2 regions of the Arthrobacter sp. TmtSoilC79 genome follow, and region 1 is predicted to be linked to the other one. Evidence: predicted binding sites of a transcription regulator. Region 1 holds the regulator's gene; the other holds the start of a gene.
What was found. The regulator HrcA, encoded in region 1, represses chaperone genes, less so after heat shock. The targets are predictions, from matches to a motif close to TTNGCACTCGNNNNNNNCGAGTGCNAA.
Positions count from the first base shown of each region.

Region 2: the regulator HrcA is predicted to act here: its motif matches at 12,145-12,171, upstream of groES (co-chaperone GroES).

Region 1 is NZ_AP046051.1:2,146,782-2,156,373, reverse strand. It holds gene AC6JA3_RS10025 (PhoH family protein) at 1-701, opposite strand, end outside; gene AC6JA3_RS10020 (GerMN domain-containing protein) at 1,128-2,000, shown strand; gene AC6JA3_RS10015 (16S rRNA (uracil(1498)-N(3))-methyltransferase) at 2,019-2,783, opposite strand; gene dnaJ (molecular chaperone DnaJ) at 2,786-3,913, opposite strand; gene hrcA (heat-inducible transcriptional repressor HrcA) at 3,964-4,971, opposite strand; gene AC6JA3_RS10000 (DUF3097 domain-containing protein) at 5,151-6,002, shown strand; gene AC6JA3_RS09995 (DUF4870 domain-containing protein) at 6,123-6,536, shown strand; gene hemW (radical SAM family heme chaperone HemW) at 6,621-7,850, opposite strand; gene lepA (translation elongation factor 4) at 7,851-9,592, opposite strand, start outside.
Region 2 is NZ_AP046051.1:1,468,273-1,488,472, forward strand. It holds gene AC6JA3_RS06835 (GNAT family N-acetyltransferase) at 1-146, shown strand, start outside; gene AC6JA3_RS06840 (6-phospho-beta-glucosidase) at 127-1,521, opposite strand; gene AC6JA3_RS06845 (carbohydrate kinase family protein) at 1,588-2,682, shown strand; gene alr (alanine racemase) at 2,740-4,011, shown strand; gene tsaE (tRNA (adenosine(37)-N6)-threonylcarbamoyltransferase complex ATPase subunit type 1 TsaE) at 4,008-4,592, shown strand; gene tsaB (tRNA (adenosine(37)-N6)-threonylcarbamoyltransferase complex dimerization subunit type 1 TsaB) at 4,592-5,263, shown strand; gene rimI (ribosomal protein S18-alanine N-acetyltransferase) at 5,263-5,766, shown strand; gene tsaD (tRNA (adenosine(37)-N6)-threonylcarbamoyltransferase complex transferase subunit TsaD) at 5,763-6,908, shown strand; gene AC6JA3_RS06875 (glutamate--cysteine ligase) at 6,958-8,109, opposite strand; gene AC6JA3_RS06880 (GTP-binding protein) at 8,292-9,440, shown strand; gene ykgO (type B 50S ribosomal protein L36) at 9,470-9,592, shown strand; gene AC6JA3_RS06890 (shikimate 5-dehydrogenase) at 9,644-10,456, shown strand; gene AC6JA3_RS06895 (THUMP-like domain-containing protein) at 10,461-11,690, opposite strand; gene AC6JA3_RS06900 (hypothetical protein) at 11,758-12,120, shown strand; gene groES (co-chaperone GroES) at 12,312-12,608, shown strand; gene groL (chaperonin GroEL) at 12,695-14,308, shown strand; gene AC6JA3_RS06915 (LuxR C-terminal-related transcriptional regulator) at 14,484-16,118, shown strand; gene AC6JA3_RS06920 (flavin-containing monooxygenase) at 16,292-17,452, shown strand; gene AC6JA3_RS06925 (DUF389 domain-containing protein) at 17,365-18,342, opposite strand; gene AC6JA3_RS06930 (acyltransferase family protein) at 18,581-20,200, shown strand, end outside.

The DNA.
Region 1 (9,592 bases):
ATCAGCCTGGGGATGGATTCGGGATCCATCATGTCGTGGAGGGCGTCATAGAGCGGGCGAAGGTACGGATCGATCTTGTCGCTCAACGTACCTGGCAGGAAGCCGAGCCGCTCCCCAGCCTCTACGGCCGGGCGAGTCAGGATGATCCTGCTGACTTCCTTCATCTGGAGAGCTTGCACAGCCTTGGCCATGGCAAGGTAGGTCTTGCCCGTGCCGGCCGGGCCAATGCCGAAAATCACCGTGTTGGCATCGATCGCATCCACGTAGTTCTTCTGGTTCAGCGTCTTGGGACGGATGGTCTTGCCCCGGCTGGAGAGAATGTTGTGCGTCAAAACATCGGCGGGATTCTGCACAGACTGGGTCCTCAACAGGGACACCAACTGTTGGAGAATATCGGGGGTCACCACAGTCCCCTTCGCCACCAACCCGCGCACTTCCTCAAGGAGGCGCATGATACGGGGAATCACCTTGGAGGGACCGGTCATGGAGAGCTCGTTGCCACGAACATGGAAATTGACGTCCTGGAACTGTTCCTCAATGAACCTCAGGGCTTCGTCGTGGCTGCCCAGCGAGTGAACCATCTGGTCGGAGTTGTCGAACGTGACGACTTCCGTGCGCGTGCCCGGTAAAGTGTGCGGGAACTCGTTGGGCTGCTGGTTGCCGTTGCCGGTCCTGAGCCGCCCGTTCAAAGATTCACTCATAGTGTTGGCCCTCAGGCCTTTTCTCCTCCGGTTGGTCCTTACTAACACCATCGATTCGACATTCGCTGCGGACTCTCGCAGAACGCTTTGATGCCGGAATCTCTTCAATCCTACGCCAGCCCGGCCCCGGGCGAACCTGTCTCCCCGGCCACATCCGGCACCCAGGGAGGAGGCGGACAGATTGTCTCAACTCGGCATCAAGCCGGTATCAATCATGTTTCAGTTGGCTTTCTCCCCCCTCAAACCCGGCTGACCGCCGTCGACGATGTGCCAAGCTGGCATAGCGGGTGGAATCAGATCCCCGCAACCCAGCCAAGGACGGCTGCAAAAATCCATGCAAGGCAGGACAGGAAACCCATCAGGAAAACAGCCAGCAACGCACCAGGCACCAACAAGCGGACCAAATCCGCCGTTGCCGTGCCTGCAATGCTTGCCGTCCTCCTCCTGACAGGTTGCATCGCCAACGGCGGCGGCTCCCAGGCCACCCCCACTCCCCCTCCGCTGACCGTTCAGGATGCCCCGGCCAGCAACGCACCGCTGGAAACCACCCAGGCGTCCACCAAGATTCCGGTCTACTGGATTGGACGGAGCAAGGAAGAGGTCTACCTCTACCGCGAGTTCAGGGACATTACGGGCGATGGAAATCCTGTGACAACGGCGCTGAAGATCATGATGGCGGAAAAGCCCTTGGATCATGACTTCTTCACACCGTGGCAGGAGCCCTCCAGCCTGGCGACTTCCATCTCGGGAAAAAACGTCATCACAGTCGATATTTCCCGCGATGCCTTCAACTCGAACCTGGACGCCGGCATGGCCCAGCGGGCCGTGCAGCAACTCGTGTACACCGCGACCGCTGCAGCGTCATCGTCAGGGCTGATCAATTCGGGCCAACAGATCCAGGTGGTCATCCTGGTGGACGGCCACAAGGACTACATGGCGTTCGGTCAAGTCCAGCTGGGCGAGCCCATGACCCGTGACGCATCCTTGGTGGCACCGCTGTGGATCATCGATCCCCAGGAAGACACCACCCTGCCCACGGGATTGGTCAAGTTCAACGGGCGGAGCACTGACAGCTCCAAGCCGATCTCCTGGCAGGTCCTGCAGGACAACGGCAAGGGCGAGAAGACCAGCCTGCTCACCGGCCAAACGCAAGCCACTGGCGAACCCGGGCAATATGGCCTGTTCACCTTCGGCGCCACGTTGAAGGCAGGTCAGTACGAGGTACGCGTTTCCCAAGTGGACAATGCCGGCAACGCCATCGCGACAAGCACGGACACCCGGCTGTTCAGGGTCGGATAGCTGTTCAGGTCCGGCCGGCTACCAGCGGCCCAGGATGTCGCTCGCAAGAACGACGGCGGCCGGTCCCGCCGTCGAAGACCTCAAGACGTGATGTCCCAAGAGCGCGGTCACAGCACCGGCGTCACTGAGCCGCGTTACTTCCCGCGGTGAGATTCCCCCCTCAGGCCCGACGATCAAGAGCACTTCCCTGGGGACCGCAACACCAGAGGCCGCCCAGGCCTCAAGGACGGTCCGCAACGGGTTCTTGGCGTCTTCGTGCAAAATGATGGCGAGGTCGCTGGCGGCAACGGCTTTGGCCAAGGAGCCGGTTTCCACCATGGTCCTTACCTCGGGGATCCATGCCCGCCGTGCTTGCTTGGCCGCAGCCGCCACCACGGACTCCCACTTAGCATGGGCTTTTGCGGCACGGTCGGCCTTCCATCGAACAATGGAACGTTCTGACTGCCACGGAAGCACAGCATCTATTCCGAGTTCCGTAGCCGTCTCGATGGCCAGTTCGTCGCGATCGCCTTTGGCCAAAGCCTGGACCAGCACCAAACGGATGTCCGGCCTGTCTTCGAAGACGACGTCCGAGGCGGCGACTGTCAGGCCCGCGGGACCGGCCTCGGCCACCACGCCGGTCAGCCTCGCGCCGGATCCGTCGGCTATGTCAACGGGTTCTCCCACCCCAAGGCGTTTGACCGTGACGGCGTGCCGCGCCTCCGGACCTTCCAGCACGAAGGTGCCTCCGGGGCGTACGTCGTCAAGGCTTCCGGCGGAGGTGAAGAAGACGGGGTTGCTCACCGCTACAGGTTACCGAGCTTGTCCCGAAGCTTGGCGAACATGCCGCCGCTGGCCACGAGCTTGCCTTCGGTGAACTGCTCCCCGCGAAGTTTTGCGAGCTGCTGCAAAAGCTCTTCCTGGGCCGGATCCAGCTTGCTGGGTGTTTCGACATGGAGGTGTACCTTGAGGTCGCCGCGTCCGTATCCCCGCAGGTGCGTCACACCCAGACCCCGCAGGGTGATGATCTCGCCCGACTGGGTTCCGGCCTTGACGTCGATGTCCTGTGCGCCGTCGAACGTTTCGAGCTGCAACTCAGTGCCCAAGGCCGCGGCCGTCATAGGCACGCTGAGGGTGGCGTGGAGGTCGTCGCCTTCGCGCATGAACATGGAATCGTTGTTGACGCGGATCTCCACGTAGAGGTCGCCGGAGGGCCCACCCGCGGGGCCGGCTTCACCTTGGCCGGACAACTGGATACGCGTGCCGGTGGCAACACCGGCGGGAACCTTGATGGTCAGGGAGCGGCGGCTGCGGATACGGCCCTGTCCGTTGCACTCGTTGCACGGGTCCTTGATGACCGTGCCGAAGCCCTCACAGGATCCGCAAGGAGCTGCGGTCATGACCTGGCCAAGGATGGAGCGGACGGCTCGCTGGACCTGTCCGCTCCCGCCACATATGTCGCAGCGTTCCGGGTGGGTTCCCGGGCGGCAGCAACTGCCGTCACAGGTGGGACAGGTTACGGCTGTGTCCACTTCCAGCTTCTTGTTGACGCCAAAAACGGCGTCCTTAAGGTCGATCCGGACGCTGATGAGTGCGTCCTGGCCGCGTCGGACACGGGAGGCAGGCCCGCCATGACCACCGCCGCCCCCAAAGAAGGTGTCAAAGATGTCCTGGAACGCGAAGCCCTGGCCGGCGTAACCGCCACCATAGCCGTTGTCCGTTCCATTCTCGTTGCCGGTGGCATCGTAGACGCGGCGCTTCTGGGGATCGGACAGGACCTCATAAGCATGGGTCACGGCCTTGAACTGTTCCGCGACATCCTCTCCCGGGTTTACGTCCGGGTGGAGTTTCCGCGCCAACTTGCGGTACGCCTTTTTGATCTCTTCCCCGGTGGCTTCCGGCGAGACTCCCAAAACGTCATAGTGGCTGCTCAAAGTCGGTTTCTCTTCCTTGTTGTACTGCGGATGTTTCTTCGGACCGGCGTTCAGCCGCCGAGAATGCGTGAAAGGTAACGGGCCACGGCCCGGACTGCGGCCATGGTGGTTGGGTAATCCATGCGGGTCGGGCCCAGGATGCCCACCTTTGCACCGGAGCCGTAACCCGTGGCCACCACGGATGCTTCCGCCAGTCCGTCGTAGGGATTCTCCCGGCCGATGCTCACGGTGACGCCGCGGGGATCATCTCCCATATCCGACAACAACCGGAGCATCACAACTTGTTCCTCGAGGGCTTCAAGCACCGGACCGATACTCAACGGGAAGTCCACATTGGACCTGGCGAGGTTGGCTGTACCGGCCATGAGGATACGTTCTTCGCGGCTGTTGTCACTGAGGGCCTGCAGCCCGTTCGCCAACGTTTGGGCCAGTCCCCGAAGCTCCGGCGGGCACAGGGCAACCACCGACGGCAGGACTTGCGGCAACAGGGCCAATTGCGTTCCGGCGATGCTTCCCAGGAAGCGCGACCTCAGTTGCATCAAAGCGTCGTCGCCCACGGCCGAACCGGTTTCAATGACCTTCTGGCCGACGCTGCCAGTATCGGCAATCAACACCACCAACACCTGTTGGGGGGCCAACAACACAAACTCAACGTGCCGCACCAGGGCGCGGTTCGAGTGTGGATACTGCACGACGGCGACCTGGTTGGTCAGTTGCGACAGGAGCCTGACGGTACGCTCCAGGATGTCGTCGACATCATCAGGGCCTTCAAGCAACGAATGGATGGCTCTCCGCTCGGCTGCTGAGAGGGGCTTAACCTGGGAGATGCGATCGACAAACAGTCGATAGCCCTTGTCGGTTGGAATGCGGCCGGCACTGGTATGGGGCGCTGCTATGAGGCCTTCTTCTTCAAGAACTGCCATGTCATTGCGGATGGTGGCGCTTGAAACACCAAGATGATGCCGTTCCACAAGGGCCTTTGATCCCACAGGCTCCCGCGAATGTACGTAATCTTCAACGATGGCACGCAGTACTTCCAATTTGCGCGGCTCACTCATTGCTCCACCTCCTGACAACTGCCATGGCCACCGGGGCCGGGTCCACTTAGCACTCAACATGCCCAAGTGCTAACCAGTCTAGTATGAGCCACCCCGTTGCTAGCATTGAACTTTCCCGGTCCAGCCCGATACAAACCAACCCGGCACAAAAATTACCCAGCAAAAAAGGTAGGAATTCCTTGGCATTCGACACGTGGGGTCCCCAGGACCTGTCAGCTCCTGCCAAACGTCAGCTGCCGGAGGTAGCAGTCCAGCGCGGGATGGTCCTTGAGGACGTCCAGTCGGGATGGGTGGGCGAAGTCACCCGCGTCGAAAAAACCGGCGGCATGCACATCGTGGCCCTTGAAGACAGGCGGGGCAAGACCAAGTCTTTCCAGCTTGGTTTCGGCTTCCTGCTTGAGGGGCAACCCATCCGGTTGATGCCCCCGGCCCCGCGCCAAGCGCCGTCGGCTGTCAGTAACGGGCGCACTGCTTCGGGTTCGGTACGGGTTCAGGGACACCGGGCACAGGTGGCCAAAGCCAGCCGTATCTGGGTGGAAGGCAAGCACGACGCCGAACTCGTCGAGAAGGTCTGGGGTGACGATCTCCGGGTAGAGGGCATAGTGGTGGAGCCCTTGCACGGTGTGGATGACCTCAAGTCTGCGATCTCCGCATTCAACCCCGGCCCCGGTCGACGCCTCGGCATCCTGGTGGACCACCTTGTGGACGGTTCCAAGGAATCACGGATCGCCGCTGACGCCATGACGGTTCCCGGAGCAGCAGGCAACGTCCTCATTGTTGGACATCCCTACATCGATGTGTGGCAGGCCATCAGACCCAAAGTGCTGGGCATTGAGGCCTGGCCGTCAGTGCCCCGCGGGACTGACTGGAAGACCGGGATTCTCTCTGCTTTCGGCTGGCCACACGAGAGCGCTGAGGACGTGGGCCTCGGCTGGCAGCGACTCCTTGGCGCCGTCCGAAGCTACGCCGATCTTGAAGCTTCACTGCTGGGCCGGGTGGAGGAAGTCATCGACTTCCTCACTGTTCCGTGACGTTGCCCCCAAAGCAGCAGCAAGTAACGTGTCATCTAGGCGTTTGTCCTGTGAAGCTGGTCGGGGCCGGTATTCTGGGACAGCAACACCGCAGCATCTTTACAGTAAAGGGAACACACCGTGGCAGAGAACGCTCCTGAAGAACCGGGCAGCGCCGCAGGCCAGCCCCAGTACCATGGCGCGCCTGCAAACGCGCTGCCTTTGACTGCCAGCGAGGACAGGCAGTGGGCTACTTTGGCACACTTCGGCGGCATTCTGGGTTGCCTGCCCTCGCTGCTGATCTACCTGATCTTCCGCGACCGCGGACCGTTCACGGCGCAGGAATCCAAGGAAGCGTTGAACTTCACCCTGCCTCCAACCATCGCCGCCGTTGTGGCGAACATCCTGGTGCTGCTGCCGGTGGTGGGCAACATCTTCGCCGTGATCGCCACCGGCATCTGGGTAGCCTTGACCTGCTTCTCAGTCTCGGCCGGAATCAGGGTCAACCATGGCCAACCGCACCGCTACAAGATCAACCTGCGCTGGGTTAAGTAACCCACCACGCCGCTGCCCGGCCAGGAGCTGGCCGGGTGCGAAAGCGTCAGCCGGGCAAACAGGCATCAGCTGGGCAACCAGGCATCAGTCGGGAAGAATCCTGCGGACCACGGCGTCCGCCAAGAGGCGGCCCTTCAGCGTAAGGATCAGGCGGCCCTTGAAGGCCTGCACGGGATCCACCAGTCCGTCGGCGATCAGCCCGGCCATTGCATGGCGCCCCACCGCGTCCAGGGCATCTACTGACAACCCTGTGCCAAGTCGGGCTTCGAGCATGATCCGTTCGACTTCCCGGGTTTCGGCATCCAGTGTTTCCCGGCCCGCTGCCGGCGAGCTTCCGTTGCCCAAACGTCCGGCATACGCCGAAGGATGCTTCACGTTCCACCAGCGGACACCCCCAACGTGGGAGTGCGCTCCAGGGCCGACGCCCCACCAGTCGTCACCGCGCCAGTAGGCCAGGTTGTGCCTGCATGCCTGCTCCGGAGTCCGGGACCAGTTGCTGACCTCGTACCAGTCCAGGCCGGCTTTGGAAATCAATTCATCGGCCAACTCGTATTTGGCCGCGTGATCGTCGTCGTCGATTCCGGGTACCTCACCGCGGCGGATCTGGGCCGCGAGTTTGGTGCCGTCTTCGACGATCAATGCGTAGGCACTGATGTGATCGGGCTGATAGGAAAGAGCCGTCTCGAGGGACAACCGCCAGTCCTCCATGGACTCCCCCGGCGTACCGTAAATGAGGTCCAGACTCACTGCGAGCCCGGCCTCTCGGGCCCACTGGACCACCAGCGGCACCCGGCTGGGGCTGTGCGTGCGGTCAAGGACCTTCAGCACGTGCGGTACCGCTGACTGCATGCCGAAGGAGACCCGGGTGAAGCCGGCATCGGCCAGCACTTTCAAGGACTCAGGGGTCACCGAGTCGGGATTGGCTTCGGTGGTTACCTCGGCTCCGGGCTCAAGCCCCCAGTGGTTGACCGCGGAGCGCAGAATCAGGGCCAGGTCTTCGGCAGGGAGGAGCGTGGGCGTGCCCCCGCCAAAGAAAACGGTACTCATTGGGCGCCGTGGCAGCCCTGAGGCCTCCAGCGCAATAGCCGCGAAGCCAAGCTCGGACACTGCTGTTGAAGCGTAGGCATCCTGCGAGGCCCCACCACCGAGCTCGGTGGCCGTGTAGGTGTTGAAGTCACAGTAGCCGCATCGAACGGCGCAAAACGGGATATGGACGTAGAGCCCGAACTTACGGTGCTCGACGCCGGCCAGCACCTGCGGCGGAAGAAGTCCGTCCGCAGGTGCTGGATCGCCCAAAGGTAGGACGCTGGGCATCTACTTCTTGGCCTTGTCCTTGGACTCGTCGGTGGTCAGGGCTGCGATGAATGCCTCCTGGGGCACCTCAACGCGGCCCACCATCTTCATGCGCTTCTTGCCTTCCTTCTGCTTTTCCAGAAGTTTGCGCTTACGGGTGATGTCACCGCCGTAGCACTTGGCAAGAACGTCCTTGCGGATGGCCCGGATGCTCTCGCGGGCAATAATGCGCGATCCGATGGCCGCCTGGATGGGAACCTCGAACTGCTGCCGTGGGATGAGCTCACGGAGCTTGCCGGTCATCATCACACCGTAGGCGTAAGCCTTGTCCCGGTGGGTGATGGCGCTGAAGGCATCGACTTGTTCACCCTGCAGCAGGATGTCCACCTTGACGAGGTCTGCAACCTGTTCGCCGTCGGCTTTCCAATCCAGCGAGGCGTAGCCGCGGGTCTTGGACTTCAGGAGGTCGAAGAAGTCGAACACAATCTCGGCCAACGGAATCCAGTAACGGAGCTCCACGCGGTCCTCGGAGAGGTAGTCCATGCCGCGCATCTGGCCGCGGCGGCTCTGGCACAGTTCCATGATGGACCCTACAAACTCGTTGGGTGCCAGGATGGTGGCCGAAACCATCGGCTCGCGAACCTCGGAGATCTTGCCCGTGGGGTACTCACTGGGGTTGGTGACGTGGATGACCTTTTTGTCTTCCAGGGTCACCTCGTACTCCACGTTGGGAGCTGTGGAGATAAGGTCCAGGTTGTACTCACGCTCAAGGCGCTCACGGGTGATTTCCAGGTGCAGCAAGCCGAGGAACCCCACGCGGAATCCGAAGCCCAGTGCCGCGGACGTCTCGGGCTCGTAGACCAGAGCGGCATCGTTGAGCATCAGCTTTTCAAGGGCGTCGCGAAGCACGGGGTAGTCGGTTCCATCCAGTGGATAGAGGCCGGAGAAGACCATCGGCTTTGCGTCAGCGTAACCGCTGAGTGACTCTGACGCCGGCTTGGCCAGATTGGTGACGGTATCTCCGACCTTGGACTGCCGGACATCCTTCACACCGGTGATCAGGTAACCGACTTCACCGACGCCAAGGCCCTTTGACGGCGTGGGCTCCGGGGAGCTCACGCCAATTTCCAGGAGCTCGTGCGTGGCCCTGGTGGACATCATCTGGATGCGCTCACGCGGGTGGAGCATGCCGTCCACCACGCGGACGTAGGTGACCACGCCGCGGTAGGTGTCATAAACGGAGTCGAAAATCATGGCGCGGGCCGGAGCATCGGGATCGCCCACGGGAGCAGGAAGATCGCGGACAATCTTATCCAGAAGGGCCTCAACGCCTACGCCGGTCTTACCGGAGACCTTGAGGACATCCTCAGGGTCTCCGCCAATGAGATTGGCAAGTTCTGCCGCGTACTTCTCAGGCTGGGCAGCCGGAAGGTCGATCTTGTTCAGCACGGGAATGATGGTGAGGTTGTTTTCCATTGCCAGGTACAGGTTGGCAAGGGTCTGGGCCTCAATGCCCTGGGCAGCATCCACCAGCAGCACTGCGCCTTCACAAGCGGCGAGCGAGCGGGAAACCTCATAGGTGAAGTCGACGTGGCCGGGGGTATCAATCATGTTCAGGGCGTAGCTGTTGCCATCAAGTTCCCACGGCATGCGGACAGCCTGGGACTTGATGGTGATGCCGCGTTCACGTTCGATATCCATGCGGTCCAGATACTGGGCCTTCATGTCGCGTTGCTTAACGACGCCGGTGTACTGCAGCATGC
Region 2 (20,200 bases), 670 kb from region 1:
AGTACAACGCCGTGGTGGAGAGCAACGTCCGGGCGGTGTGGTTGTGGCAGTCCATGGGCTTCCGGATCCTGGCGACGGTGCCTGAGGCATTCGATCATCCGGAGATCGGCTACGTGGGCCTGCACGTCATGTACCGGAAGCTGTAGGCCACCTCCACAGCCGGGCGAGTTCGGGAAACGCTGCCTCGTATCCGGTGAGGAGTTGTTCTCCCAGCTCCGCCGTTCCGATCAAAGGGTGCGCCGCGAAGGCATCAACGGCAGCACTGCGCTCGCCGTGCACCACAGCACGGATGGTCAGCCGCTCCACCTCTTTGACGTGCTGCATGAGGGTGAGGAATTGGCCGCCCGGCCGTTCCTGCGCAAGCGGCCACGCGCCGTCGGGCGTCACCTCACAGGGAACCTCGACGACGGCGTCGGCCGGCAACCCGGGCACGGCCACCTTGCCCGCCGGACCAGCAGGCGAGACCGGCGCGTTGGGAACGTTCAGGATCAGCTGGGCAGATCCACCCCCGGACAACGCCCGCATCACGGACAGTGCTACCCGCTCATAGCCACCGCCGGCCAAGTCGGACTCGTCCCGTTGCTCACCGTGCGTACGGGCTTCAGCCAGGTAGCCTTCCTCCCGGGACCTGCGGGCACTGTCCCACAGCTCAAAGGGATGAGTTGCTCGCACCAGGGCAGGGTAGAGGGAACTCTGCTGGTGGTGGATTGATGCACCCCGGGTTTCCTGCTGCCGGCGGATCGCATCGGTGGCCCGGGCTGTTTGGTAGTAGTAGTACAGGTATTCGTTGGGCAGGCAGCCAAGCTGCAGCAGGGTGTGCTGCCCAAACAACCTGCCTTCTTCGATGGTCTCGAGCGCAGCGTGGTCCGCCAGCAGCCCGGGCAGCAGGTCCCGCCCGCCGGGAGCCAGCCGATACAGCCAGCCGAGATGGTTCAACCCGAAGTAGCCCACGCCGTCGAGACTTCCTTCTGCCAGCGGGGTGCCGGCAGCACGTGCCGCCCGATGGACCAGGCCCCCGGCGGAATCGCAGATGCCCACCACCTTGCGTCCCAACACCGGGCCCAAAGCTTCGGTCACCATGCCTGCGGGGTTGGTGAAATTGATCAACCACGCCCCGGGGCAATATTCCCGCATCGCTTCGGCGAGTTCCAGCATGCGGGGAATGGTCCGCAGCGCATAGGAGATCCCGCCCGCGCCGGTGGTTTCCTGGCCCAGCAGGCCAAGATCCAAGGCCACGCGTTCGTCGGCGATCCGCCCGGCAGTGCCGCCGGGACGGATTGCCGCGAACACCGTGTCCGTCCCGGTAAGAGCCTCCGGCAGGTCAGAGGAAACCACGACGACGGGCGCGGAACCTTCCGCGGAGGCCATGTCGCGGACAACAGCTTCAATGGCTGCCAAGCGGGCCTCGTCCACATCGTAGAGCACCAGCTCGTCCACCAGCCCGGCGAAGGGACCCACGCACAAGGCCCTGTAGATAAGGGGTACCCGGAAGCCGCCGCCACCGGCGATCATGAGCCGCATGACCGAAGTCTATGCAGGCCGTACGGATCTATGCAGCCCCGTGAGGATCGGCGTAGTCTGCGATGCATGGACGCTATGCCCCAGCGACGATTTGATCCACTGGCTTCCCTGCGCTCCGATGCCGACCAGCACTGCGACCTCCTCCTGACAGGAACGGTCTTCCAGGACATCATTTTCACTGGCCTGCCGCACTCGCCCGAACCCGGCACGGAGGTATGGAGCGAGGGGATGGGCAGTTGCCCCGGCGGGGTGGCCAACCAAGCCATCGCCGCTGCCAGGCTGGGTTTGCGTACAAATCTTGCCGCGACCTTCGGGGACGACGGCTATGGAGACTACAACTGGCAGATCCTTGAAAGCCAGGAACACGTGGACCTGTCGTTGTCGCGAAAAGTTCCCGGCTGGCACTCGCCCGTCACCGTTTCCCTGTGCGTGAACCAGGACAGGTCCATGGTCACCCACGGGCACCCGGCGCCCATCAGTTCCTCCGAACTGATGGGCAAACCACCCAAGGCACTCGCCGCCGTCGCTGACCTCGGCGAAGAACTGGAGCCGTGGATGCTCGCGGCAAAGGATTCCGGCACCAAACTCTTTGGCGTAGTGGGGTGGGATCCTACGGGAGAGTGGTCCGAACGCCGGCTGGATTTGCTGGAGAACTTCCATGCCTTCCTGCCCAATGCGCCTGAGGCCATGGCATTCACAGGCAAAGCGGACCCGTGGGCTGCGCTGTACTCCCTGGCAGACCGGGTGCCTGTGGCCGTGGTGACGCTCGGACCGCAGGGGGCCGTTGCCGTGGACTCGGAGACCGGCGAGGAAGAATGGGTGCCCTCCCTCCCGGTCTCCGCCTACGATCCCACCGGCGCGGGCGACTGCTTCGGGGCGGCGTTCATTGTGGGATGCCTGGCGGGGTGGAGGCTGGGGGACCGCCTTCGCTTCGCCAACCTGTGCGCCTCGCTGGCGGTCCAGGAGGTGGGCGGCTCGTTGGCGGCCCCCGGGTGGGGGGACATCGCCGACTGGTGGCAGCGGGCCAACGCGCGGAAGGAACGCCAGTCCAGCCAGTGGCTGCGGCGGTTCGCGTTCCTTGAACCGATCGTGAAGGACATCCCGGCCGAAGCCCAGCGCCGGGCCAGGGCAACGATCGCACATTTGTCGGACGCACAGTAGCGGGCCGGGAAGGCACGCAGTTAACCCGAATTCACCGGCCCTACTAGAATCTCTAGGGTGACTTACGAAGCAGCTGCAGATATCGGTATCGGGTCGAAAGCCTCCATAGCAAAGTCGGCGGTGCTGGAACGCTCCGCCGTGATCGACCTCGAAGCCGTGCGGCACAACGTTCGCCAGTTCGTCGCCATCGCATCTCCCGCTTCGGTCATGGCTGTGGTGAAGGCTGACGCGTATGGCCACGGAGCCGTCCAAGTGGCCCGCGCAGCGCTCGACGCCGGGGCCGCCTGGTTGGGCGTCGCGCACATTTCCGAGGCGCTCGCCTTGCGCGCCGCCGGGGTCGATGCTCCTTTGCTGGCCTGGCTGCACACCCGGGAGAGCAACTTCCAAGCGGCAGTCGCCGCCGGCATCGACGTCGGAATTTCCGGCTGGGAGCTGGACGCCGTAGTGGCGGCAGCGCGTGAACAGGAACGGCCTGCGAGGGTCCATTTGAAAGTGGACACTGGGCTGGGCCGTAACGGATGCACCATTGCCGACTGGGACCAGTTGGTGGGCCAGGCCATGGAATACCAGGACCAAGGCCTGCTGCGCGTGGTGGGTATCTTCTCGCACCTCGCAGTGGCTGATGAGCCGCACCGTCCCGAAACCGATGAGCAACTGGCCGTCTTCCGCGAGGCGATAGCCATGGCCGAGGATGCAGGGGTGGACACGGAAGTACGGCATATCGCCAACACTCCGGCCACACTGTCCCGCCCGGACTCACACTTCGATCTGGTCCGTGTTGGCCTCGGCATTTACGGACTTTCGCCTTTTGAGGGCGCTACCTCCGCGGAACTTGGCCTGCACCCGGCCATGACGGTCCGCACGCTGCTCTCCAACTGCAAGAAGGTGCCGGCAGGCCAGGGTGTCTCCTATGGCCTGAACTACCGCACCAGCGGGGAAAGCACGCTGGGCCTGGTCCCGCTGGGGTACGCCGACGGAGTTCCGCGCGTTGGCACCGGCGGTCCTGTCCGCATCAATGGCGTCAACTACCCTGTGGTGGGCAGGATTGCCATGGACCAGATGGTGGTTGACCTCGGAGCGCTGACGCCGGAAGAGGCAGCAGGCTTCAAGGGTGCCGAGGCCGTCATGCTTGGCGACGGTGCAGACGGCGGACCCACGGCTGACGATTGGGCTGCGGCCGCGGGAACCAACAACTATGAAATCGTCACCCGCATCAGCCCCCGGGTCCCGCGCAGCTACGTCAACGAATTGCCGCCCCCGGCCGAGGTCCACAAGGACGCCAACCAAACCAACGCTGCCAACCAAGCCACAGAGACGGCAGCGCTGTGAGCGAACCGCAGTGGGAGCGCACCCTGACGGTCACGACGGCGGAGCAGACGCACGCCCTCGCGGCAGCCTTGGGTGAGGTACTCGAGGCCGGGGACCTCCTGGTCCTGACCGGCGAGCTGGGTGCAGGCAAGACCACGTTCACCCAAGGACTGGGCGAAGGCCTGGGCGTACGTGCGGGCATCATTTCCCCCACGTTTGTGCTGGTACGCATCCACCCCAACCTTGCTGACGGACCGCGGCCCGGTGGTCCGGACCTGGTCCACGTCGATGCGTACCGGCTGGAATCCTCGGCCGAAATCGACGACATCGATCTGGAGAACACCATGGACACGGCCGTCACTGTGGTGGAGTGGGGCCGGGACAGGGTGGAGCACCTCTCGGACAGCCGCCTGGAGATTGACCTGCACCGATCTGTTGGTGGGGAGAGCCAGGCAACAACAAACCCACCAGGCGGCGACGTCCTGGACTTCGATACCGATGACGACGACGAACCCCGCACCCTTGTCTTCCGTGGATACGGACCCCGCTGGGCCGAGGCTCCGCGAGTCCTTGAAACCGCGTCACAGGAGAGGAGCAACTGATGCTGATCCTGGCCATTGATACCTCAGCGGTTGCAAGTGCTGCCCTGATTTCCGACGACGCCATGGAGGGCGTGGTGGATTCCTTCGCTACGGAGGACACCCGCAGCCATGCCGAAGTCCTGGCTCCCGGCATTGAAAAGCTCCTGACCGGAGCGGGCGTCACGGGCGCCGATATCGACGCGATCGTCACCGGCGTAGGTCCTGGCCCCTTTACGGGATTGCGCTCGGGAATCGCCACTGCCAGAACCTTGGCTTTCGTCTGGAACAAGCCGTTGCATGGCGTGATGAGCCTTGACGCGATTGCCTTGGAGGTGGCGGAATCCACCGCTGCAGCTGCTGAGTTCCTGGTGGCCACAGATGCCAGGCGCAAGGAGGTCTACTGGGCGCGATACACGCTGGCCGACGGCCAGCTGCCGGTGCTTGTTGACGGACCGCACGTGGGATTTGCCGCCGACCTTCCGGACCTGCCGGTTTTTGGTGCCGGAGCAGGCTTGTATGCCGATGTCCTGAAGGCCAACGAGGACTTCTCCACAGCCCAGCCTCACGCAGCCTCACTGGGCCAGTTCGCCTTGGCAAAGCTCGCGGCCGGTGAACCGTTGCTGGACTCCACCCCGCTCTACTTGCGGGAATCCGATGCCCAGGTGCCCGGGCCCCGGAAGCGTGCGCTCTGATGGGACGGATAGTCTCACCCAAGCTTGAGCTTGCGGGAGTTTCCCTCCGGGACATGACAGAGGCCGATATCCCGGTAGTGGAGTCCTTGGAACGCCGGCTGTTCCCTGTGGATGCCTGGCCCCTGCAGATGTTCTTCGACGAACTCGCGCAGCCCGAAACCCGCCGTTATGTAGTTGCCGAGGTCGCGGGGGAGATCGTGGCTTACGCCGGATTGATGTGCATCGAACCGATCGCGGACGTCCAGACGATCGCCGTCGTGCCAGAATTCGAAGGAAAGGGCATTGGCTCCGCTGTCCTGACCGAACTCATCACCGAAGCGCGGCGCCGGCGTGCCGCTGATGTGCTGTTGGAGGTTCGGGCGGACAACCCCCGAGCCCAGCAGTTGTACCTGCGCTTCGGTTTCGAGCAGATCCATGTCCGTCCCCGCTACTACCGGGACGGCACCGATGCCCTGATCATGCGGCTTGAACTGAACAAACCCCACGAAGGAGCAACAGCGTGAGCGGCGCTAATCCGGAACTGCCCAAGCAGCCATTGGTGCTCGGCATCGAGTCCTCGTGCGATGAGACCGGCGTCGGGATCGTGCGGGGCACCACGCTGCTGACCAACACCGTGTCCTCATCCATGGAAGAGCATGTTCGCTTTGGCGGGGTCATCCCCGAGATCGCCTCCCGCGCCCACCTGGACGCCTTTGTGCCCACGTTGCAGGAATCGCTGCAGGAAGCCGGCGTCACCCTGGACGAGATTGATGCCATTGCCGTCACCTCGGGTCCGGGCCTTGCCGGTGCGTTGATGGTGGGTGTCTGCGCCGCCAAGGCGCTGGCCGTTGCCACCGGCAAGCCGCTGTATGCCATCAACCACTTGGTGGCGCATGTTGGTGTGGGGCTCCTTGATCGCAAGTCGGCGCAGGATGGCAAGCACGACGCCGGTGCTGCCGCCGGCCTGGGTGCCGGGAGGTTGCCGGAGAACCTCGGGGCACTGCTGGTATCGGGTGGGCACACGGAAATCCTGCGCATTCGGAGCATCACTGACGACGTGGAGCTGTTGGGTTCAACCATCGATGATGCCGCAGGGGAGGCCTATGACAAGGTGGCCCGCATCCTCGGCCTCGGGTACCCGGGTGGACCGGCCATCGACAAGCTGGCACGCCAGGGCAATCCCAAAGCCATCCGTTTCCCGCGGGGCCTCTCGCAGCCGAAGTACATGGGCACTGTAGGGGAGAAGGGCCCGCACCGCTACGACTGGTCCTTCAGTGGCTTGAAGACCGCCGTGGCCCGGTGCGTTGAACAGTTCGAGGCCCGGGGCGAGGAAGTGCCCGTGGCAGACATTGCTGCGGCTTTCCAGGAAGCCGTGGTGGACGTCATCAGTTCCAAGGCCGTCCTGGCGTGCAAGGAACATGGCATCACTGATGTCCTGCTTGGTGGTGGAGTGGCAGCGAACTCCCGGCTAAGGGAACTGACCGGGCAGCGCTGTGCTTCAGCCGGGATCACCCTCCACGTCCCGCCGTTGGACCTGTGCACGGACAACGGCGCTATGGTGGCTGCCCTTGGGGCCCAGCTGATCATGGCCGGTGTTGGCCCGAGTGGAATCGGCTTTGCCCCGGATTCCTCCCTGCCGGTAACTACGGTGTCAGTGCCCGCCTAGGTACCGCTCCCTCGCAGGGACGGCACCGGCGGCCGCGTGATCCGGATAATTACGCGTCCGGGCCCTTGCGCATCTGCTGTACCAGGTCCATGACCACGGCCTGCAGGTCTCCGTTGTGTTCAGCAGCGACGCGGCGCTGGCGCTGGTAGCTGGCTCCGCGTTCGATGATCTTCAGGACGTCGGCGAGCTCTTCGGAACACCCGAGCTTTGCTGCCACCGGTTCCAGCCGGGCCACCGTTTCCGCGAGATGTTCGGTGACCAACTGCTCGTTGCCCTGGGCGTCAAGGATGATGATGGCCTCCATGCCGTACCGTGCGGCACGCCATTTGTTCTCCTGGACATGCCATGGCGGCATGGTGGGAATGCTGCCGCCTGCGTCCAGGGTTGAGGAGAATTCGTCCACCAGGCACTGGGTCAGCGCGGCAATGGCGCCCACTTCTTCCAGCGTTGCCAAGCCGTCGCAGATGCGCATTTCGATGGTGCCCAGGTTGGAGACGGGCCGGATATCCCAGCGGATCTCGGACGTGGAGTCGATCACTCCCGTGGTGAACATGTCCTGGACGTAGGATTCGTACGCCTCCCAGGTTTCGAACTGGAAGGGCAGCCCGGCGGTAGGGAGCTGCTGGAACATGAGGGCGCGCTGTGAGGCATACCCGGTTTCTTCCCCGGCCCAGTACGGGCTGGAGGCGGACAACGCCTGGAAATGCGGGAAGTAGTTGACCAGTCCGTCAAGGATGGGGAGGACTTTGTCCCTGTGGTCGATGCCAACATGGACGTGGACGCCGTAAATGACCATTTGCCGGCCCCACCATTGGGTCCGTTCGATCAGTTTGGCGTAACGCTCCTTGTCCGTGACGGGTTGGAGCAGCGGCGGGCTGAAGGGGTGGCTTCCGGCGCAAAAGACTTCGACGCCCATGGGATCCGTGACTTCGCGGACCGCGGCGAGGGACCTGCCAAGGTCTTCCTTTGCGTCCTTGACGGTCTCGCAGATGCCGGTGACCAGTTCCACGGTATTGAGGAGAAGCTCGCGCTTGATATGGGGGTGTTCGTCGTCCTCATTGAGGTCCGGGTGGTTGGCGGCGACGCCCTTCAGGACATCGTTGGCTACCGATACAAGTTCTCCGGTGCGTGCATTGACGAGCGCCAACTCCCATTCCACACCCAGTGTCGATTGCCTGGATGGCGCAAAATCAATCTGCACGTAGTCCCCTCAGTCCTTCAGTCCCCGCATTGGTTTGTCACAGCCGGGCACGATTCCCCGCTGTGGGGCCGCCAGCGGTCGGATCAAGTCTAATGCAGCGTGAACCCCCGGGATATCGGCGTGAACCAGCCCAAAATTCTCTACTATTTGCTAATGAGAAAAATTAGCAATACACTCGACCCATGCACCTCACAGTCGTCAGTTCCCTGGACAGCCAATGCCGTGAGGCCGCCACCACCCGGCTTGGCCGGACCCACCAGAACTCCGTGGTGGTCCTCCACGATCTCCTGGACGGTTCCCTTGTCCTCCGACGCGTCTATCGGGACGGACGCCTCTTCGAACGCGAAACCACGGTGCTGGAGCACGGTTGCCTCAGCTGCACCGTCCGGCTTGATGTTGTTCCGACGGCGGAACGGCTCGCCGCGTGCGGCTTCGACCACGTGGTCCTTGGCCTGCCCCCGGGAGTTGCCGCGGGGATGGCCGTCGCAGAGCTGCACCGTGGCCTCAGCCGGCCGGCCGTGATCGACAACGCGGTGCTCGCCATTGATGCGGCGGACCTGGATGACCACATCTGGGATCGCCACACGCTCTACGAATCCGGCTTCACGTCCATGCCCCAGGACGAGCGCACCAGCGGCGAATTCCTGATCGGTGAGTTCGGCCAAGTCGATACCGTAATGGTCTTCCCGGGACTCGGAGCGGTGCTGACGGGAGATCAGCGTGAAGGATCAGGCCCTTGGCGTATTGGTCTTGAACTGCTGGGCCAGTTGGCACCCCACGCCAACGTCGTAGGGCCGGCCGGGGAATTCCGGCCGGGATGCTTTGACCATGCCGAAGCAGCGGCACGCAACCGGCCCGGCGTCGTGCGTGTGCCGTTGGACGAAACGCCGGGGCCCTTCCGGACCGTGCTTCACAAAACCGTCCGCCCCCTGCACCCGGGGCGCTTCCGGGAGGCACTGCCGCAACTGGCGATCGGAACCCACTGGCTGCGTGGCCGCCTGTGGATCGCGTCCGCACCCACGCGGCGCATCGCCGTCCAAGGCATAGGACCCAGGGTCTGGCTGGAAAGTACCGGAAACTGGCTGGCCGATTCTGTTGATGCGGCCCGTGGCACGGAATCCGCCAAGGAAACCGGCGACGTCGACGCCTTCCTGGACTGGCACCCCCACCACGGTGACCGCGGCACCGTGCTGGCCATCACCGGACGCTCCGACGACATCGACCCGGCGGAAATCCGCGGGCTTCTGGACGGATGCCAACTGACGGAAGCCGAAATGGAGCTGGACTCCGGGGTCTGGGAGGACCCCCTGGAACTCAGCGACGCCCTCTGAACCAAACACCCAACAGAAGGAGAAACACCATGAAGGTCAGGAACTCACTGCGTGCCCTCAAGAAGATCCCGGGCGCACAGATTGTGCGCAGGCGGGGACGTACATTCGTCATCAACAAAAACAACCCGCGGATGAAGGCGCGTCAGGGCTAACCCGGCCGCTGGATCAACGCGGGAGCGTGAAGGCCGTTGTTTAATGGGGGAATGCCAATCCTGAACAAAGACATGTCCCTGTGCATTTCGCTGGCGGCCCGGCCCAGCAACATCGGGACCAGGTTCCATAACTATCTCTACGATCTGCTCGGCCTGAACTTTGTCTACAAGGCATTCGCCCCGGCGGACATCACGCTCGCAGTGGCTGGCATCCGCGGCCTCCCCATCCGGGGTGCCGCGGTGTCCATGCCCTACAAGGAAGCCGTCATCCCCCTGGTTGACGTGATGGACCCATCAGCCAAAGCGATTGATTCGGTGAACACCATCGTCAACAACGACGGCGTCCTCACCGCCTACAACACCGACTACATCGCTATAGCCCGGCTCCTGAAGGACCATCAGGTCCCCAACAGCCACACCGTGCTGCTCCGCGGTGCCGGGGGCATGGCCAAGGCCGTCGCCGCCGCCCTCAGGGACGCCGGGTTTACTGCAGTGACCATCGTGGCGCGCAACGAAACCAGTGGTCGCGCGCTCGCGGACCTTTACGGATTCGGCTGGCAGGACGACGTCAACGGCTCAACAGCGGATCTCATCATCAACGTCACCCCGCTGGGCATGGCTGGTGCGGACGAAATGGCCCAGGCCTTCGACGACGCCACCATTGCCGCAGCGCAGGTGGTGTTCGACGTCGTGGCACTGCCCTCGGAAACGCCGCTCATCACCGCAGCACGGAACTCCGGCAAGAAGGTCATCACCGGAGCCGAGGTCATTGCCATCCAGGCTGAAGAACAGTTTGTGCTTTACACGGGTGTACGTCCCAGCGCCGGGCAGGTCCGCGAGGCCTCGGAGTTCTCGCGACGCTGACGGCTCAGGCTTTTACCGGGTCCACCACGACAACCACTTTGTCCTCGCCGATCCTGGTGAGGACGAGCGTGGCTGTTTTCGCAGCCATGCCTTTAGTGGGCTTGGCGGGGAGCAGTTGCTTTCGCAGCTCTTCGGGAGTCACGGCCGTGCCGCGCTTCTTGATGTCCAGCACGGTGATGCCATTGGTCTTCACCCAGGCTTTGAGGGCCTTGACGTTGTAGGGCATCACTTCAAGGACCTTATAGGCGCGGGCAAAAGGAGTGTCGTGCAGTTCCGGCGCGCAGATGTAGGCAATGTGTTCATCCAGCAGGTGCCCGCCCAGGCGTTCGGCGACGTCGGCCACCAACCCTGCGCGGATCACCGCACCATCAGGTTCGTAGAGGAAGCCCTCAACGGGCCCGACGCCGGCTGCCGGGCCGCCGTCGAACTCCTCGCCGCTGGTGATTTCAGCGGCGCCCTGGCTGCCGATGACCAGTGCCGCCCGACGCACGCCGGGGCGGGCCACGGCATTGAACCACAAAGTCACTTCGGTGACGTCGCCGCCTACTGAAACCCACTGGGCCTCACAGCCGGAGGGAACGGACTCATGGGGGATGCCGGGCCCCATTTTGACGCCGATGGCGCGTCCGGTAGTTGCCAGCTTTTCAACGAAGGACAACGGGGGAGAGAAAGCCTCAGGGTCCCAGATGCGTTTTGTTCCCGAGGTTGAGGTGGTCCGGCGGGCAGGGTCCAGCCACACGCCGTCGATCCCGTCCAGCTCTACGGACGTCGCATCCGAGTGCACCACGGTGGCGTGCGGGAAAGGCATGAGGTTGATGGTGGCGCAGGCAGCCGTGGTTTCATCCATTTCAACGGCGGTGACAGCAATGTCCATGGATGCCATGGCCATTGAATCAGCGCCGAGCCCACAACCGAGGTCTGCAACGTGGGAGATCCCGGCTTTCACGAAACGTTCGGCGTGCCGGGCGGCCACGTTCAACCGCGTTGCCTGCTCCAAGCCGGCCTGGGTGAACAGCATCTGCCGGGCAAACTCTCCGAACTTTGCCTCTGCCCGGGTGCGCAGCCGGGATTGCGTGAGGACTGCGGCCACCAATTCGGGGGAGTGGCCGGCCTTGCGGAGGTCGGCGTTGACACTGAAGGCATCAGCCTCGCGGTAGGGCCCCAACGAGGCCAGGAGTTCCCATCCTTCAGTAGTCAGCAAGGGTGCGATCTGTTCCTGCGGTGCGTGGGGCATGCCATCAAGCCTAACGGCGCGGCACTTGGGAACGTGACGGACGAATCAGCCGGATAGGGTTGTTTGCATGGAAGATACCGCAGCCCCGCAGCCCTCCACCGTGATGAAGTTCGCGCGACCCGCCCTGATAGCGGGGGTCGTGATTGCCGTGGTCTGCGTCGGCCTGCTGATCATCATCTTTGCGCTGGATTCCTTCAACGCGGCCACCTATTCGGTGGCGGGGAAGAGCGTCAATGATGCCACGGACGAGGCCCGGGGCATCCGCGAGCTTTACAGTGGCGCCCGTACCGGCGGGATTATCACCCTGGTGATTTCCGGCGTCGTTGCTGTTGCGGCCGGAGTGTTCCTGTACCTGAACCGCGGCAATACGCCGCTGGATGAGGATGACGACGGCCAGAACTACGATTTGGACGACCTCACAGGCCGGTGACCGACGTTCACCCATGACGAAATGCTGGCACTCACCTTGACCGAGTGCTAACGCTTACATAGAGTCTTGTTAGCACTCTCCCCCGGAGGGTGCTAATCACGCCAAGCGTCTTCCGGCACCGCGACGACGGTTGTACGCTCCGGCACCCTAGTTCTTAGTCCATGAATCAGCTCATGAAAAGGAGAGTCCGAGTGTCGGTCTCGATTAAGCCTCTTGAGGATCGTATTGTTGTTCGCCCGCTCGAAGCAGAGCAGACCACGGCTTCCGGCCTGGTCATTCCGGACTCCGCACAGGAGAAGCCGCAGGAAGGCGAAGTTGTTGCAATCGGCCCCGGCCGCTTCGATGACAACGGCAACCGCGTACCGGTTGACGTAGCTGTTGGCGACGTCGTCATCTACTCCAAGTACGGTGGAACCGAAGTCAAGACCGGCGGCAACGAGTACCTCGTTCTGTCCGCCCGCGACGTCCTTGCGATCGTCGTAAAGTAACTTCCCGGAGCCCCGCGCCGCCGTCACGTTGGAAATCACTTCCGACCGCCGGCGGTGCGGGTTTTCTGTCTTGAAAGGACACAACCATGGCAAAGCAGCTTGCTTTTAACGATGCTGCCCGCCGGTCTCTTGAGGCCGGTATCGACAAGCTCGCCAACACTGTCAAGGTGACGCTTGGCCCGCGCGGCCGCAACGTCGTGCTGGACAAGAAGTGGGGCGCTCCCACGATCACCAATGACGGCGTGACCATCGCCCGCGAAGTCGAACTTGATGACCCCTACGAGAACCTTGGCGCACAGCTGGCCAAGGAAGTAGCCACCAAGACCAACGACGTCGCAGGCGACGGCACCACCACGGCCACCGTGCTGGCACAGGCCCTGGTCAAGGAAGGCCTGCGCAACGTTGCTGCCGGCGCCGCTCCGGGCGAGATCAAGCGCGGCATCGAGGTTTCCGTTGAAGCCGTCGCAGCCCGCCTCCTGGAGAACGCCCGCGAAGTCGAAGGCACCCAGGTTGCCAGCGTCGCAGCCATCTCCGCGCAGAGCGACGAAGTCGGCGAGCTCCTCGCCGAAGCGTTCGGCAAGGTTGGCAAGGACGGTGTCATCACCATTGAAGAGTCCTCCACCACGCAGACCGAACTGGTACTGACCGAGGGCATGCAGTTCGACAAGGGCTACCTGTCCCCGTACTTCGTCACCGACGCAGAGCGCCAGGAAGCCGTCCTCGAGGACGCCCTCATCCTGATCAACCAGGGCAAGATCTCCTCGCTGCAGGACTTCCTGCCACTGCTGGAGAAGGCCCTGCAGGCCAACAAGCCGCTCTTCATCATTGCCGAAGACATCGAAGGCGAAGCCCTCTCCACACTGATCGTCAACCGCATCCGCGGCACGCTCAACGTTGTTGCCGTCAAGGCTCCGGGCTTCGGCGACCGCCGCAAGGCCATGCTCCAGGACATCGCCACGCTCACGGGCGCACAGGTTGTTTCCCCGGACCTCGGCCTGACCTTGGACTCCGTTGGCCTGGAGGTACTCGGTACCGCACGCCGCATCACGGTCACCAAGGACAACACCACAATCGTTGACGGCGCCGGCTCGGCCCAGGACGTGGCTGACCGTGTTGCCCAGCTTCGTGCCGAACTCACCCGGACGGACTCCGACTGGGACAAGGAAAAGCTGCAGGAACGCCTGGCCAAGCTTGCCGGCGGCATCGGTGTCATCAAGGTCGGCGCAGCCACTGAGGTTGAGCTGAAGGAAAAGAAGCACCGCATCGAGGACGCCGTTTCCTCAACGCGTGCAGCCCTTGAAGAAGGCATCGTTTCCGGTGGCGGTTCCGCTCTCATCCACGCCCTCAAGGCATTGGACGAGTCCCCGGCCGTCAAGGCACTGGAGGGTGACGCAGCAGCAGCTGTGGGCATCGTCCGCCGCGCCCTGGTCCAGCCCCTGCGCTGGATCGCCCAGAACGCCGGCTTCGACGGCTTCGTTGTTGTTGCCAAGGTCTCCGAGCTGGAAGCCAACCACGGTTTCAACGCCAAGTCCGGCGAGTACGAGGACCTGATCGCCGCCGGCGTGATCGACCCCGTCAAGGTCACCCGCTCCGCACTCCGCAACGCCGCCTCCATCGCTGCCCTGGTTCTCACCACCGAGACCCTGGTTGCCGAGAAGCCGGCTGAGGAAGAAGACGCACACGCAGGCCACAGCCACTAACAGCCTGTTTTACTGAAGCCCCGGTCACGTTTGTGGCCGGGGCTTCGTGCGTTTCCGCCGGCAGCACCCCTCCCGCCTGGTGAGACTATTGTGGGCGTTCGACGGCGGCGGTAACCTGACGCTACCAAGGCGGCTCGGGCATCTACCGGGCAGCCACCACCCGCAGGGGCGGGCCATGACAGCTCCGGACACAAACTTGGACCTGGGGCGCTCCGCATTCCGTGAGCGCCGCTGGAGCGATGCACTCGATTGCCTGGCCCGCGCCGATTCCGAGGCCGGCCTCCCGCCCCAGGACATCGAGCTGGCGGCTTCGGTGGCCATGCTGCTTGGCTTGAACGCCCAGAGCATCGAATACCTGGCAAGAGCCCACGACGAATTCCTGACAACGGGCGACACCGACAGCGCTGCCCGCTGTGCTGCCTGGCTGGTCATGTTCCTCATGGACATGGGTGAACAAGCACGTGGCAACGGCTGGTTGTCCCGTGCCCGGCACCTGCTGGACGGCATGGCCGGACCATGCGCGGCGGAAGGGTACCTCCTCATCCCTGCCGCGCTGGCGTCGCTTCGTGCCGGCAACCCCCAGACCGGCCATGAGCTGTTCAGCAGGGCCCTGAATCTGGGCCAATCCTTCCATGACAACGACCTCCAGGCGCTCGGGCGGCTCGGAGTGGGTACCTCATGCGTTTCCCTTGGACAGGTGGAGGAAGGACTGCTGCTCCTGGACGAAGTGATGGTTTCGGTCACCTCAGGGGAGGTCTCTCCCATCCCTTCGGGCATTATCTACTGCGCGGTCCTGGGCAGCTGCCGACTCTCGCATGATGTCCGGCGTGCCCACGAATGGACTTCGGCGTTGGAACGTTGGTGCGGGGAACGCCCGGACATGGTGATGTTCAGCGGACAATGCCAGGCCTACCGGGCTGAGCTGCTCATCTTGCATGGCGCATGGGACGAGGCGCTTTCTGTGGCGCGTTCGGCCGAAGGCAGGGTCAGGAAGGGCGACCCCGATGCGACGTTCGGGGCCTGGTACCAGCAAGCCGAAGTCCTGCGCCTCAGAGGATTCTGGGATGAAGCGGCCAAAGCATATGCCACGGCGGCGGGGACTGGCTTTGAGCCGGTACCGGGAATCGCGTACCTGCAGTTGGCGCAGCACAAGGAATCCCAAGCCCAAACCACTATGCGGCGGGCCTTGGCCGGCGCGGACACGGTCAATCGCCGCCGTTTGCTCCCCGCCGCGGTGGACATTGAACTGGCACTGGGGGACGTGGGTGCGGCCAGGGCCCTGGCGGACGAATTATCCGAGCCACTGCATGACGAAAGCCGGCCGTTGGAATTGGCGCTGGCTTCCCACGCGGGCGCGCAAGTATCCCTGGCCGAGGGCGACCCCACAGCTGCCCTCCGTCAGTCAAGGAGTGCTTGGCGGATCTGGTACAGCCTTGAGGCCCCCTACCAATCAGCCCGATGCCGGGTGCTTGCCGGCCGTGCCTGCGCCATGCTGGGCGACCCCGACTCGGCGGCCATGGAGTTCGAAGCGGCAAAAACCGAGTTCGCGGATCTGGGAGCAACACCGGCGTTGGCGGAAGTCCTGGAACTGGCCGGCGAAAAACCCAGAGGACAGTCCTCACTGACGGGCAGGGAGATGGAAGTCCTGCGCCTGGTGGCCGCTGGACACTCGAACCGCGCCATCGCCCGGGAGCTGTACCTCAGCGAAAAGACCGTAGCCCGGCACATGGGCAACATTCTTTCCAAGCTTTCCGTGCCATCCAGGGCAGCTGCCACCAGCTATGCCTTTGAACACGGCTTGATCCACTGATCCCTCTCTCATTTCCCCTGCCGATGTGCCGGACGCTCTATCACCTAATGCGCAGAATTACCCATGTCGTTGGGAAGCCAATGGGCCATTCTGCCGACGCGGAGGGAGGCGCTGGGATCGTAGCTTGGCTGTATCAGGACCCCCAAGATCCAAGAACGGAAGGAAGACCAGCCATGGACTCGCAGCAGCAACCAGACCAGACGAACACAGTCCAGCAGCACACCGACTTGGACACCGTGATCGTGGGCGGTGGCCAGGCCGGACTCGCACTCGCGTACTGGTTGGCCAGGGAAGGCCGGAACTTCCTCATAGTGGATCAGAACCCACGGCCAGGAGATGCCTGGCGTCAGCGCTGGGACTCCCTGAAGCTGTTCACACCCGCCAAATATGACGGGCTTCCGGGCTGGCCCTTCCCCGGAGACCGCCTTGCTTTCCCCACAAAAGACCAACTGGCCGATTACCTGGAGGACTATGTCCGCCGCTTTGACCTTCCTTTCGTGGCCGGCGTTCACGTGGAGGAAATCAGGGCTGAGGGTGGAGGTTTCGTTGTCCGGGCGGCCGAGCATACGTGGCGCTCGCACAATGTGGTGATTGCCACCGGCGGACACCGTCTGCCTCAACGGCCTGCGTTCGCAGGAGAGCTGGATCCCGGGGTTCTCCAATTCCATTCACAGGACTACAAGAACCCCGGGCAACTGCGGGACGGAACTGTGCTGGTGGTGGGTCTTGGGAATTCCGGCGCGGAGATCGCCCTGGACGTTGCCGGTTCGCACCACACGGTGCTGGCCGGAAGGCCCAGCGGCGAGATGCCTGTGAAGCACGGCCGCGCAGCAGCCCGTTTTGCCCTGCCGGTGGTCAGGTTCATTGGCGTCCACGTCCTGACGCTCAACACGCCGATCGGGCGAAAGGCTGCCCCGGGGTTCAAGTCCATGGCTGCACCGCTGATCCGGACCAAGACCAAGGATCTGCTGGCCGCCGGGGTTGTGTTGGGCCCGAGGTTGGCAGGGATTTCTGATGGTGTCCCGGTTCTGGATGACGGGACCCGGTTGGAGGCCGCGAACGTCATCTGGTGCACCGGCTATCACGAGGATTACTCATGGGTGAAGCTGCCGGTCTTCGACGATCGTGGCGAGCCATTGCAGACAAGGGGAGCGGCCCACGAGGTTCCCGGCGTCTATTTCATCGGCCAGGAGTTCCTGTTCGCGGCAGCCTCGGCAACGCTGCCTGGAGTATGCCGGGACGCCCGTTACCTGGCCCGCCGATTGGCTATGGAACGTCGTCCGGAGCGGGACGGCCGCCGGGGCAGTGAAACCCGCTTGCCGATGAGCCGGTAGAAAAGCAACACGGCAGCGGCCGCTGAGACGATGCCCACCAGGTTGAGGACCAGTTGCATGGCAGAGCCGGCCGCCTGGCTGTATTCGCCCAGGACCAAGGCCACGGCAACGTACCCTGCGGCGGGCACAGTGGTGACAGAGATGAAGACGCCCACCAGGGCCGAGGACCTGTGGCTGATCATGGACAACATGCCTGCTGCTCCCGCCAATGCGGCCACGATCAGTGAGTACGGACCTGGATGGTAGATGAATTCCACCGCCGAACCTTGCTCCAGTGTGTTGTCCGGGAACAACCCAAGAGGCACGGAGACCCATGCTGCCAAAGCAGCGACCAGCATGGCCAGGGGAAAACCCACGGCCAGGGCAAGCAGTGAGCCGCGTACCAATCGCCACTTCCGCTCCACCAGCCCCACAGCCAACGCGGCGAGGGGCCCGAACTCAGGACCCACCACCATGGCGCCCACAATTGCGATGGTTGAATCGGTCACAATGCCGATGGCTGCCAGCTGGGTCGCAATCACCAGGAACGCCAGGAAACTCCATGTCAGTTTGGAGTCCTCCCCCGTCTGCGTGGACACTTCGTCCCAGATAACGGAGTCGGCCGATTCACCGGGAGCCTCTTCCTCGGCGTGGTCGGCCCGCTCGGACAGAACGAGGTCCGGTGAGGAGATGGAGATCGACCCGAAGTCGGGCACTTTGAGGGCGTGCAGCCGTTCTATCAGTTCTTCCGCGGATTCCCGGGCAATTTGGACAGTCAGCACATCGCCGGGAGGGATCACCGAGGCGCCCTTGAAGACGGCTACCTCCGCAGTTCCGGTCTGGCCGGAGCAGCATTGAAGGACGGCATCGGCCAACTCCTCCGGCACGCAGATGCGCATCTGTACGATCATGGGGTTCCTTCCGTCGACCCGGCTCCAGCGTAGTTGCGTCCGGTTCCCTTTCCAGCCATTCAGGCACAGGCCACGCACACGCCACGCACAGGATGGAAAGGGAAAATGCAGAGCGGGATCGGTCCTGATTGACCTATGAAGACCGGTCCCGGGAAGGGTCCCGACTGGGTTGGGGCCGCCAACCCGCGTATGATTGATGCTTTGTGCCACAGCTTTTGAGGAACTGCCTAACGTGACTATGCCAACGCTCCCAGCACCTGCCCGCGCCGGCAGGCGGCCTTCCGGACCCGTTGCAAAGTCGAAATTCCGCCCTGAGATCCAAGGTCTGAGGTCGCTCGCCGTCCTGATGGTTGTCAGTTACCACATCTGGATCGGCCGGGTTTCCGGAGGCGTGGATGTCTTCCTCCTGATCTCTGCCTTCCTCATGACGCTGCAGTTCACCGGCCGTTTTAAACAGGGCCGCCCCATGGACCTTGTGCGGCACTGGCTGCACCTGTTCCGGCGGCTGCTTCCCGCCGTCGTGGTGGTACTCCTTGCTACGCTGGCGGCGACGTTCGCCTTCCTTCCGCCCACACGCTGGGTGGAGGTGGTCCACCAGGCGTGGGCATCGCTCTTCTATTTCGAGAACTGGCTCCTTCAGGGCCTGGCCGTCAACTACTACGCAACCGACCACAGCCTGGCCAGCCCGCTGCAGCACTTCTGGTCCCTTTCCATCCAGGGCCAGGTGTTCATTCTGTGGCCTGTCATTTTTGCCACCGTCGCAGTTCTTTGCCGCCGGTTCAGCCTCAGGTACAGGGCCACGCTCGCCTACGTTTTTGCGGTCATCTTTGCTCTTTCCTTGACGTACTCCGTCATCTTCACGGCCACCAACCAGGCAGTGGCGTACTTCGATACCTTTGCGCGCCTCTGGGAGTTCGCCCTGGGCACGTTGCTGGCGCTGGTTCTCCCGGGTTTGAACTTCGCCAAGCCAGTGCGCGTGGTCATGGGATGGGTTGGCGTCGCGGCCATGCTCAGCTGCGGTGTCCTGCTTCAGGTGCAGACGGCATTTCCCGGATTCGTTGCGTTGTGGCCTACGCTGGCCGCGGTTGCCGTGATTGCTGCGGGCCAGAGCGGGAGCCGTTTGGGCGTGGACAGGATCCTCAGTTCAAAGTTCCTGGTCCGGCTCGGTGACAATTCCTACGCCCTGTACCTGTGGCACTGGCCCATCCTGGTGATCGCCCTGGCCTGGAGTGGCAAGGACCATGCCGGCTGGCTCTCGGGAACAGTGATCATTGCTTTGTCCCTGGTCCTGGCGTTCCTGACCACCAAGTACGTGGAGAAGCCGTTCCGGGAATGGAAATGGCCTGAGGTCAAGCGCCGCCGTTCGGTCATCGCGATTGCAGCGTGCCTGGCCGTGGCGTGCGCACCACTGCTGGGATTCCAATACAAGCAGGACCTGGACCTCAAAGCCGCCCAGGCGCAGGCATTCAATGACAACCCCGGCGCCCACGCGCTGGTTCCCGGTTACGTGGACCTGGTCAGCGATGGCGCCAAGACACTGCCTACCGCTGAGCAGCTTCCGGAAGACTGGGCAACGTTGTCCGGCCCGTGCGAGGGCGATGCCAAGCCCGGGGACAAGCAATTGCAGGACAAGTGCCAGCAGAACGATGTGGGGGAGGACGCTGACCGGGAGATCCTGGTGTTGGGCGACTCCCATTCCCAGCAGTGGCTTGCTGCACTTGCTCCGCTGGCGGAGGCGGAGCACTGGAAGGTGACTGCGCTGTTGCTGGGCGGATGCCACTTCATGCCGGAGAACCCGGACGCCGACGCCGGTTGCAATGACTTCAATGTTGCCGCTTTCCGGTACGCGGCGGAAAAG